DNA from 3 places in the Micromonospora sp. NPDC085948 genome. Region 1 is predicted to be linked to each of the others. Evidence: predicted binding sites of a transcription regulator. Region 1 holds the regulator's gene; each other region holds the start of a gene.

Region 1 (3,584 bases):
GATCGTCGAGGACGGCACCCGGCTCGCGGCCCGGATGCGGCGCGGCGAGCTGGCGTACCCCAGTGACGACGTGGCCGCGGACCGCTACCTGGCCGCGGAGGCCGCGCTCGACGCGGCCGGGCTCTCCTGGTACGAGGTCTCCAACTGGGCGCGCACCGACGACGCCCGGTGCCGGCACAACCTGCTCTACTGGACCGGCGCGGACTGGTGGGGGCTGGGGCCGGGGGCGCACAGCCACGTCGGCGGGGTGCGCTGGTGGAACGTCAAACACCCCACGGCGTACGCCCAGCGGCTGGCTGCGGGCACGTCTCCCGGCCTGGCCCGGGAGGTGCTGACGGCCGACGAGGCGCACATGGAGGACGTGATGCTCCGGCTGCGGCTCGCCAGCGGCCTGCCGCTGGCGGTGCTCGACGCCACCGGGCGGGCCGGCGCCGAGCGGGCGCTGGCCGGCGGCCTGCTGGCCGCCGACGAGTACAAGGCCGGTCGGGCGGTGCTCACCCTGCGCGGGCGGCTGCTCGCCGACGCGGTCGTGCGTGACCTGCTGCCCTGAGCCAGCCCCGCTGCCCCGGACCGGGGCAGCGGGGCACCGACCGGCCGGGGGAGCGGCCGGAGCGGGTCACTTGATGAAGCTGGCCGAGAGCGGGTAGCGGTAGAGCTGGCCCTCGTTGGCCTTGATGCCGGCGATGATGCCGAACACGGCGCCGAGGATGATGGCCGCCCCGACCCCGATGAAGCCGATCAGGATGCAGGACAGCACCCAGCCGACCAGGCCGACGACCGACCAGATGAGCTGGAAGTTCAGCGCCGCCGCGGCGTGCGACCGCACCGTCGGGGACTGGTTTCCCCGGGCCAGCAGCGCCACCAGCGGCGCGATCCAGCCCAGCACCCCGCCGCTGAGGATCATCCCGGCGGCACCGCCGAAGTGCGCGACGAGCGCCCAGGTCTTGTCCTCGTTGCTGGCGAAACCGCCACCGGGGCCGCCGTAGGCGCCGCCGGTCGGATATCCGCCACCGGGCGGCGGGTAACCGCCGGCCGGCGGATAGCCTCCGGGCGGCGGGTAGCCACCAGCCGGGGGGTAGCCGCCCGACGGCGGTTGGTCACCGGTGGGCGGCGGATAGCCACCGGCCGGGGGATAGCCGCCCGGGCCAGGCGCCCCGGACAGTGGTGCGGTGGGTGGCTCAGCCGACGGGTACGAGCTGGGAGAGGTCGGCTCCGGCGGGTAGTTGCCGGGGTCACCCGCGCCGGGAGGGCGAGGAGGTTCAGTCATGGGTGTCACGGTAGGGGTCCGTGGCAACGCCGCACCAGTGGGCGGCCGTTGATCATCGCGCTGGCGGGTACGCCGACGTAGACTGGCACTCGTTACAGTCGAGTGCCAGGGCGGCCCGACCGGGGCCACGGCGCCGGCGGCCGACGTGCGACAGGAGGTGCGGAGGATGGGTCTCGACGACCGGAAACTCGCTGTGCTCCGCGCGATCGTCGAGGACTACGTCTCCACCCAGGAGCCCGTCGGCAGCAAGGCGCTGGTCGAGCGGCACCAACTCGGGGTCTCCCCGGCCACGGTCCGCAACGACATGGCCGTGCTGGAGGAGGAGGGCTACATCCGGCAGCCGCACACAAGTGCCGGCCGGGTGCCCACCGACCGCGGCTATCGACTCTTCGTCGACCGGTTGTCCCGGGTCAAGCCGCTCAGCCCGGCGGAACGTCGGGCGATCGAGCGCTTCCTGGTCGGCGCGGTCGACCTCGACGACGTGGTGCACCGCACAGTCCGGCTGCTCGCCCAGCTGACCCGGCAGGTGGCCGTCGTGCAGTATCCGAGCCTGGCCCGCTCCTCGGTTCGGCACCTGGAGCTGGTGCCGATCTCCACCACCCGGCTGATGCTCGTCATGATCGCCGACACCGGGCGCGTGGAGCAGCGGCTGGTGGAGTTGCCCGGGCCGGTGCCCGCCGACAACGTCACCGATCTGCGCCGGCTGGTCAACGAGAAGCTCGCCGGCGCGCGGCTGTCCGACACGCCACCGTTGGTGCAGGCGCTCGTCGAGGAGGCGCCGTCCGAGCTGCGTCCGGCGATGACCACGCTCTCCACGGTGCTCCTGGAGACGCTTGTCGAGCGGCACGAGGAACGCATCGCGCTGGCCGGCACCGCCAACCTCACCCGCGGCGGCCTGCTCGACTTCCAGGGTTCGCTACGGCCGATCCTGGAGGCGCTGGAGGAGGAGGTCGTGCTCCTCAAGCTCATCGGTGAGACCGAGCCGAGCACGACCCGGGTGCTGATCGGTGACGAGAACGAGTTCGACAACCTGCGGGCCGCCTCGGTGGTCAGCACCGGGTACGGCCCGGGCGCCACGATCGTCGGCGGCCTCGGGGTGCTGGGTCCCACCCGGATGGACTACCCCGGCAATATCGCCACGGTGCGCGCCGTGGCACGCTACGTGGGCGAGTTGCTGGCCCAGAACTGATTGGTCAGGGCCGATGCGGCCGGCTGCGGCCGCCGACCGGCACAACGCGAGACGAACATGAGGACACGGAACGCAGTGGCCAGGGACTACTACGGCATTCTCGGTGTGAGCCGGGAAGCCTCCGATGACGAGATCAAGCGCGCCTACCGCAAGTTGGCGCGCCAGTTCCACCCGGACGTCAATCCGGACCCGGAGGCTCAGGAGAAGTTCAAGGACATCAACGCCGCGTACGAGGTCCTCTCGGACGACCGGAAGCGGCAGATCGTCGACCTGGGTGGCGACCCGCTCGCCCCGGGCGGCGGTGGCGCCGGCGGCCCGGGTGGCCCCGGTGGTGCCGGTCCGTTCGTCGGTTTCCAGGACATCATGGACGCGTTCTTCGGTGGCGCGGCCGGTGGGGCGCGCGGTCCCCGTCCCCGGACCCGCCCGGGTGCCGACGCGATCCTGCGCCTCGAACTGGACCTGCACGAGACGGCGTTCGGCGTCGAGGCCCCGATCACCGTCGACACCGCTGTGCTCTGCACCACCTGCTCCGGCGCCGGCACGGCCGCCGGCACCCACCTGGCGACCTGTGAGGCGTGCGCCGGCCGGGGTGAGGTGCAGTCGGTGCAGCGCACCTTCCTCGGCCAGGTGGTCTCCGCCCGGCCGTGCACGGTGTGCCAGGGCTACGGCACCACCATCCCGCACCCCTGCCCCACCTGCGCCGGCGACGGCCGGGTGCGCACCCGTCGTTCGCTGACCGTCAAGATCCCGGCCGGTGTCGAGGACGGCATGCGGATCCGGCTGGCCCAGCAGGGCGAGGTCGGCCCGGGCGGCGGCACCGCCGGTGACCTCTACGTGGAGATCCACGAGCGTCCGCACGACGTCTACTCCCGCAAGGGCGACGACCTGCACTGCCGGGTCACCGTGCCGATGACCGCTGCGGCGCTCGGCACCCGCCTGACCATCAAGACGCTGGACAGCGAGGAGACGGTGGACGTCAAGGCCGGCACCCAACCGGCCAGCACGCTGCGACTGCGCGCCCGGGGCGTGCCACATCTGCGCGGCACCGGCCGAGGCGACCTCTACGTGCACCTCGACGTGCGGACTCCGACCAAGCTCGACCCCGACCAGGAGAAGATGCTGCGCGAC
Region 2 (3,584 bases), on a different contig from region 1:
GCGCCGCCCGCTTGCCACCGACCGCCGCCGCGAGCGCCTTCAGATCCAACTCGCCGGTGACCGGTACGACCGCCACGGTGAGCGCGCCGTCGACCTCGGTCACCAACGACTTGAAGACCCGCTCCGGTGCCACGCCCAGCGCCGCCGCCACCAGCGCACCGTAGTTGGGGGCGTCCGGCGACACCCGGTACGGGTGCGTGCGATGCGCGACCCCGCGCCTGACCAACAGTGCCGTCGCCGGCGTGCCCTGTCCTGCCACACCGGCGACGCTAGTCCACCGGCCGACCGATCAGCACGGTCGGCGCCCCGGCGACCCGGGTGAGTACCAGGCTCGCCGCGACGTCGCCGGTCAGCCGCAGATCCCGCCGGAGTTGCTCCGGGGTGAGCGCCGAACCCCGCTTGAGGATCTCCACCCGACCCACCCGGCGCTCGCGTAGCAGTGCCCGCAGCCGCTTGAGCGAGAACGGCAGCACGTCGGTGATCTCCAGGCAGCGCGCGTACGGGGTGCGGGTCGGGCGGTCGGCGTAGAGGTAGGCGATGCTCGGGTCGCCGAGGGTGGCATCCAGTTCGCCGGCCAGTTCGGCGACGAGGTGCGCGCGGACCACCGCCGGGTCCGGGTCGTACAGGAAGCGCCGGGGCGGCCCGACCGGCGCCTCGTCGGCACCCGAGCCGGTCAGCTGGTGGCGGCGAGCCTCGACGCCCTGCTGCCGGTAGAGCGTGGCGCGGCGGGGCACCTCCGCCAGCTCACCGCACCAGAGCGCGGCCTCGACCAGGTCGCCGTCCACGCCGACCCACTCCGCCTCCGCCCCGGCCGGGATGAGCGCGTGGTCCAGCCCCGGCGCCACCTTGACCACGGTGCGCGGCACCCGCTCGGCCAGCCCGGTCACGAAATCCCAGGGTGGCGAGTAGGCGCGCGGGTCGAAGATCCGTCGTCCGGTGCCGCTGGTGCGGCGGGCCGGGTCGCAGAAGACCCCGTCGACGCGGGAGACGTCGAACGCGGTGGCGTCACCGCACTCGACGGTGAACAGGTCATCCAGCCCGGCCGCCGCGGCGTTGGCGGCGGCCATCGCGGCGGTCACCGGGTCGGCCTCCACGCCGTACACCCGGATGCCGGCGCGGGCGGCGGCCAGCGCGTCCGCGCCGAGGCCGCAGCCCAGGTCGGCCAGGGTGCGGACGCCGGCCGCGTGCAGCCGTGCGGCCCGGCGATCGGCGACCACCCGGCGGGTGGCCTGCTCCAGCCCGGGGCGGGTGAGGAACATCCCGGCGGCGTCCGGACCGAACTTGCCGACCGCCCGGTGACGCAGCTCGGCCTGGGTGAGCGCCGCCGCGGCCAGCGTCGGCGGCACCCCGGCCGCGCGCAGGGCCGACGCCGCGGCCAGCGGATCACCGCCGGCCAGCCCGGCCGCCGCCGTGAGCGCGGCCGACCCCTCGGGGGTACGCAGCGCCGCCAGCTGATCGAGATCCACCCCGTCATTGTCCGGGTGGACCCGGAAATCGGGCTGGCGGGGCGCGACTCGCTGGCACTCTCCTTGACGGAGTGCTAGCCACGGAATAACCTGCGATTAGCACTCTCACCCTGAGGGTGCCAGCTTCCGGGTCTCACGACCCGGGTGCGCACGCCAGGCGGACCGGCACCCGCGACGACGGCCCCGCCCGGTGGCATGAGGCAGATTGACGCTGGTTGGCCCCGCCGACCAGCAACGAAACCAGTACCCCAGGAGGGTATGCCCGTGACTACCGCGACCAAGGTTGCGATCAAGCCGCTCGAGGACCGCATCGTGGTCCAGGCGAACGAGGCTGAGACCACCACGGCGTCGGGCATCGTGATCCCCGACACCGCCAAGGAGAAGCCGCAGGAGGGCACTGTCCTCGCTGTGGGTCCGGGGCGCGTCGACGACAACGGCAACCGGGTTCCGGTTGACGTGCAGGTCGGCGACACCGTCCTCTACTCGAAGTACGGCGGCACCGAGGTCAAGTACGCCGGCGAGGAGTACCTGGTGCTCTCCGCCCGCGACGTCCTCGCGGTCATCGAGAAGTAAGCAACCGATCAGTGCCACTGCCCCGGTCCGGCTCGCCGGGCCGGGGCAATGGCGCTTCGAAGGGACATTTATGGCGAAGATCCTGAGCTTCTCGGACGACGCCCGGCACCTGCTGGAGCACGGTGTCAACGCCCTCGCGGACGCGGTCAAGGTCACCCTCGGCCCGCGCGGGCGCAACGTCGTCCTGGACAAGAAATTCGGTGCGCCGACGATCACCAACGATGGTGTGACCATCGCCAAGGAGATCGAGCTCACCAACCCGTACGAGAACCTTGGCGCGCAGCTCGTCAAGGAGGTGGCGACCAAGACCAACGACGTCGCCGGTGACGGCACCACCACCGCGACCGTGCTCGCCCAGGCGATGGTTCGCGAGGGTCTGCGCAACGTGACCGCCGGCACCAACCCGGCCGGCCTCAAGCGGGGCATCGACGCGGCGGCCACCAAGGTCTCCGAGGCGCTGCTCGGCCGTGCCGCAGAGGTCACCAGCAAGGAGTCGATCGCGAACGTGGCGACGATCTCCGCGCAGGACGCCACGATCGGCGACCTGATCGCCGAGGCGATGGAGCGGGTCGGCCGCGACGGTGTCATCACCGTCGAGGAAGGCTCCATGCTCACCACCGAGCTGGACGTGACCGAGGGTCTCCAGTTCGACAAGGGCTTCATCTCGCCGAACTTCGTCACCGACCTGGAGAGCCAGGAGTCCGTCCTCGAGGACGCGTACATCCTGGTCACCACCCAGAAGATCTCGGCGATCGAGGAGCTTCTGCCGCTGCTGGAGAAGGTCCTGCAGAACAGCAAGCCCCTGCTGATCATCGCCGAGGACGTGGACGGCCAGGCGCTCTCCACCCTGGTGGTCAACTCGCTGCGCAAGACCCTCAAGGTCTGCGCGGTCAAGGCCCCGGGCTTCGGTGACCGGCGCAAGGCGATGCTCCAGGACATCGCGATCTCCACGGGCGCCGAGCTGGTCGCCCCGGAGCTGGGCTACAAGATCGACCAGGTCGGCCTGGAGGTGCTCGGCACCGCCCGGCGCGTCGTGGTCGACAAGGAGAACACCACGATCGTCGACGGCGGTGGCCAGAAGGCCGACGTCGCCGACCGGGTCTCCCAGATCCGCAAGGAGATCGAGGCCTCCGACTCCGACTGGGACCGGGAGAAGCTGGCCGAGCGGCTGGCCAAGCTCTCCGGTGGCATCGCCGTCATCAAGGCTGGCGCCGCCACCGAGGTCGAGATGAAGGAGCGCAAGCACCGCATCGAGGACGCCATCGCGGCGACCAAGGCTGCGGTCGAGGAGGGCACCGTGCCCGGCGGCGGCGCCGCCCTGGTGCAGATCCGCTCGGTCCTCGACGACGACCTGGGCTTCACCGGTGACGAGAAGGTCGGTGTCTCGGTCGTGCGCAAGGCGCTCGTCGAGCCGCTGCGCTGGATCGCCCAGAACGCCGGTCACGACGGTTACGTCGTGACGCAGAAGGTCGCCGACCTGGACTGGGGCAACGGCCTCGACGCCGCCAAGGGCGAGTACGTCGACCTGGTCAAGGCCGGCATCAT
Region 3 (3,584 bases), on a different contig from region 1:
GGTCGGCGAGAAGGGCGCGCTCACCGCGGGGGTCTACTCCACCGACGAGGCCGTGCTGGACGCCACCGAGGCGGTCGCGGTCGAGGTCGGGGTGCACCTGTCCTGCAACCTGACCGGCGGGGTCTTCGTGAACCAGTCGGCGGCGTTCTCCGACTTCCACGGCAGTGGCGCCAACGCGGCGGCCAACGCCGCGCTGACCGACGGGGCGTACGTGGCCAACCGGTTCCGGATCGTGCAGTCGCGGCGTCACGTCTGATTTTTAGTTGCGGTTGGGGTTTCCGGGGGGAGCCCACCCGCTCCAGGCGGTCAGGCTTGATCCTTCCGCGGGCGGGCTCCCCCCGGAAACCTGTTGTGGGCAGGCTGTCCTCAGGCGCTGCCGGCTTTGGGGCAGCAGCACCGGGGTTTTGCCGTGGGATGGGTTTCCGGTTTTCGGGGTTAGGCGGGGCGGCGCATTTGTAGTTCGGTCAGTGCGGGGATGGTGGGGTGGGGGACGCGTACCCCGGTGTCTTTGAAGCCCAGCCGTTGGTAGGCGCGGTAGGCGCGGTCGTTGCCGACCACCACCTCCAGCAGCAACTCCCCTCGGCCGCAGGCGCGTGACCAGGCGGCCACCCCGTCGATCAGCTCACCGAGCAGCCCGTGCCCCCGCCAGGCCGGCGTGACGTAGACCGCGTAGATCACGGTGAGCCCGGGTTCGCCCGGAGAGACCGTGCCACCGGCGTGTCCGACGAGCCGGCCACCCGGGTCGGCGATGAACTGCGCGTTGCCGGGGCCGGTCGCGGTGTACGCGACCCGGGCGGCGAACTCGGTGTGCGGTCGGGCCGCCGCGTCCGCCAGGGTCTCCAGGAAGGCCAACGGTGCGTCGGCGAGCATCTCCAGACGCAGTGCCCGCATCCGGGCGGCGTCCTCCGGCCGGACCCGGCGGATCTCCGCCCGCCGGAGGGCGGTCGCGCCCGTGTCGGTGGTCATGCCCGCATGCCTATCACAGCGTCGGTGGCCGTCACGGCCGAGCTGTGTACGGCAGTCGCCGCCCTGGATCCGGTGGCCCGAAACCCGACCGACCAGCGCAATCGGAGCGCCCCAGAGCATGCCCGATTTGTGGCCGTGCGCGGCGCTGACTCCTCGTGTAGCGTGCGATTTCGGTCACCTTTTTCAATGGTCGCCATCGATCGCTGAGGTGGTGGCCGGTCGGCGTCCGGCCGTGCCGTGCGCCAGGTCAGGCAACACCGCGCATAGTGAGGGAAGTGCACCGTGGCACAGGGCTCCGTGAAGTGGTTCAATGCCGAAAAGGGCTATGGCTTCATTGCCGTCGACGGCGGTCAGGACGTCTTCGTTCACTTCTCCGCGATCGAGATGGACGGCTACAAGGCGCTGGACGACGGCCAGCGGGTGGAGTTCGAGATCGCCCAGGGCCAGAAGGGCCCGCAGGCCGAACACGTACGCGTCATCGCCTGAGTTTCCCTCCTCGATCGGCCCCGCGCGTCTGGGCCGCGACGCGGGCGCACCGCGGTCGGGGCGGTGGCGGTGATCGGGGTCACCGCCGTACCTGCCTGCCGGCCCACCTTGCCCAGTTGATCGGTCTGCTGGTGACGTACGTCGAGCGGCGCGCCCATGAGGCGCCGGTGAACACTGCCGGACTGGCCGCGGAACTCGGCTGAGCGGCCCCATCGTGCTTGCACTCGCCAGGGGAGAGTGCTAAACAAGTCATTGGCACTCGCATACCGCGAGTGCCAGCGGTCGGGACGGTGGGGCCAGGTTGCACCGGCGTGGAGACGCCGGGGCGACACATGGCCGGTCGTCGCGGGCTATCCGGCCCGGCCGAAGGACGTCGTCGTCGCCAGGTGGCGACGTCCCAAGGTGCGTACACCAGGCGGCCCATCCGGGGCACACAACTCGGGTGGCCCGTGAGTGTCCAGGAGGACAACGCCGTATGGCCAAGATGATCGCTTTCGACGAAGAGGCGCGCCGCGGCCTCGAGCGGGGCATGAACCAGCTCGCCGACGCCGTAAAGGTGACCCTCGGCCCGAAGGGCCGCAACGTCGTGCTCGAGAAGAAGTGGGGTGCCCCCACCATCACCAACGATGGTGTGAGCATCGCCAAGGAGATCGAGCTCGAGGACCCGTACGAGAAGATCGGCGCTGAGCTGGTCAAGGAGGTCGCCAAGAAGACCGACGACGTTGCCGGTGACGGCACGACGACGGCGACCGTCCTGGCCCAGGCCCTGGTTCGCGAGGGCCTGCGCAACGTGGCCGCTGGCGCCAACCCGATGGCCCTGAAGCGGGGCATCGAGGCCGCCGTCGCGAGCGTCTCGGAGGAGCTGTCCAAGCTCGCCAAGGACGTCGAGACCAAGGAGCAGATCGCCTCCACCGCCTCCATCTCCGCTGGCGACAGCACCGTCGGCGAGATCATCGCCGAGGCGATGGACAAGGTCGGCAAGGAAGGCGTCATCACCGTCGAGGAGAGCAACACCTTCGGGCTGGAGCTGGAGCTCACCGAGGGTATGCGCTTCGACAAGGGCTACATCTCGGCCTACTTCATGACCGACCCGGAGCGTATGGAGGCCGTCTTCGACGACCCGTACATCCTGATCGCCAACAGCAAGATCTCGTCGGTGAAGGACCTGCTCCCGATCCTGGAGAAGGTCATGCAGTCGGGCAAGCCGCTGCTGATCATCGCCGAGGACCTGGAGGGCGAGGCCCTCGCCACCCTGGTGGTCAACAAGGTCCGTGGCACCTTCAAGTCGGTCGCCGTCAAGGCGCCGGGCTTCGGTGACCGCCGCAAGGCCATGCTGACCGACATCGCCATCCTCGCCGGTGGCCAGGTCATCAGCGAGGAGGTCGGCCTCAAGCTCGACGCCGCCAGCCTCGACATGCTGGGCCGCGCCCGCAAGGTCGTGGTGACCAAGGACGAGACCACCATCGTCGACGGTGCCGGTGACGCCGAGCAGATCCAGGGCCGGGTCAACCAGATCCGGGCCGAGATCGACAAGAGCGACTCCGACTACGACCGGGAGAAGCTGCAGGAGCGGCTGGCCAAGCTGGCCGGCGGCGTTGCGGTCATCAAGGTCGGCGCGGCCACCGAGGTCGAGCTCAAGGAGCGCAAGCACCGCATCGAGGACGCCGTTCGCAACGCGAAGGCCGCCGTCGAGGAGGGCATCGTCCCGGGTGGTGGCGTCGCGCTGGTGCAGGCCGGCAAGACCGCCTTCGACAAGCTCGACCTGGTCGGCGACGAGGCCACCGGTGCGAACATCGTCAAGGTGGCGCTGGACGCCCCGCTGCGGCAGATCGCCGTCAACGCCGGCCTTGAGGGCGGCGTCGTGGTGGAGAAGGTCCGTAACCTCGAAGCGGGTCACGGCCTCAACGCCGCCAACGGCGAGTACGTCGACCTGCTGGCCGCGGGCATCATCGACCCGGCCAAGGTGACGCGCTCGGCGCTGCAGAACGCCGCGTCCATCGCGGCGCTCTTCCTCACCACCGAGGCCGTTGTCGCGGACAAGCCGGAGAAGACCCCGGCTGCCCCGGCTGGCCCGGGTGGCGGGGACATGGACTTCTGAGTCCAGTTCCGACACCGAACGGGGCGGGCCGCTG

Evidence for each region. Region 1 encodes HrcA, which represses chaperone genes, less so after heat shock. Its sites were predicted from a motif close to GGTTNGCACNCTCNNNNNGAGNGTGCNAACC; they were not measured.
Region 2: groES (co-chaperone GroES) is a predicted target of HrcA. The motif match lies at 1,561-1,591, and genes of this name have one in related genera.
Region 3: groL (chaperonin GroEL) is a predicted target of HrcA. The motif match lies at 1,668-1,698, and genes of this name have one in related genera.

What each region holds. Positions count from the first base shown of each region.
Region 1 is NZ_JBFBJW010000020.1:69,972-73,555, forward strand. Features, by position in the region: gene hemW (radical SAM family heme chaperone HemW) at 1-550, shown strand, start outside; gene AB0O48_RS32535 (DUF4870 domain-containing protein) at 617-1,267, opposite strand; gene hrcA (heat-inducible transcriptional repressor HrcA) at 1,434-2,456, shown strand; gene dnaJ (molecular chaperone DnaJ) at 2,532-3,584, shown strand, end outside.
Region 2 is NZ_JBFBJW010000002.1:619,158-622,741, forward strand. Features, by position in the region: gene ybaK (Cys-tRNA(Pro) deacylase) at 1-259, opposite strand, end outside; gene AB0O48_RS08745 (methyltransferase domain-containing protein) at 270-1,466, opposite strand; gene groES (co-chaperone GroES) at 1,725-2,039, shown strand; gene groL (chaperonin GroEL) at 2,110-3,584, shown strand, end outside.
Region 3 is NZ_JBFBJW010000002.1:294,073-297,656, forward strand. Features, by position in the region: gene paaN (phenylacetic acid degradation protein PaaN) at 1-256, shown strand, start outside; gene AB0O48_RS07115 (GNAT family N-acetyltransferase) at 436-966, opposite strand; gene AB0O48_RS07120 (cold-shock protein) at 1,249-1,452, shown strand; gene groL (chaperonin GroEL) at 1,928-3,550, shown strand.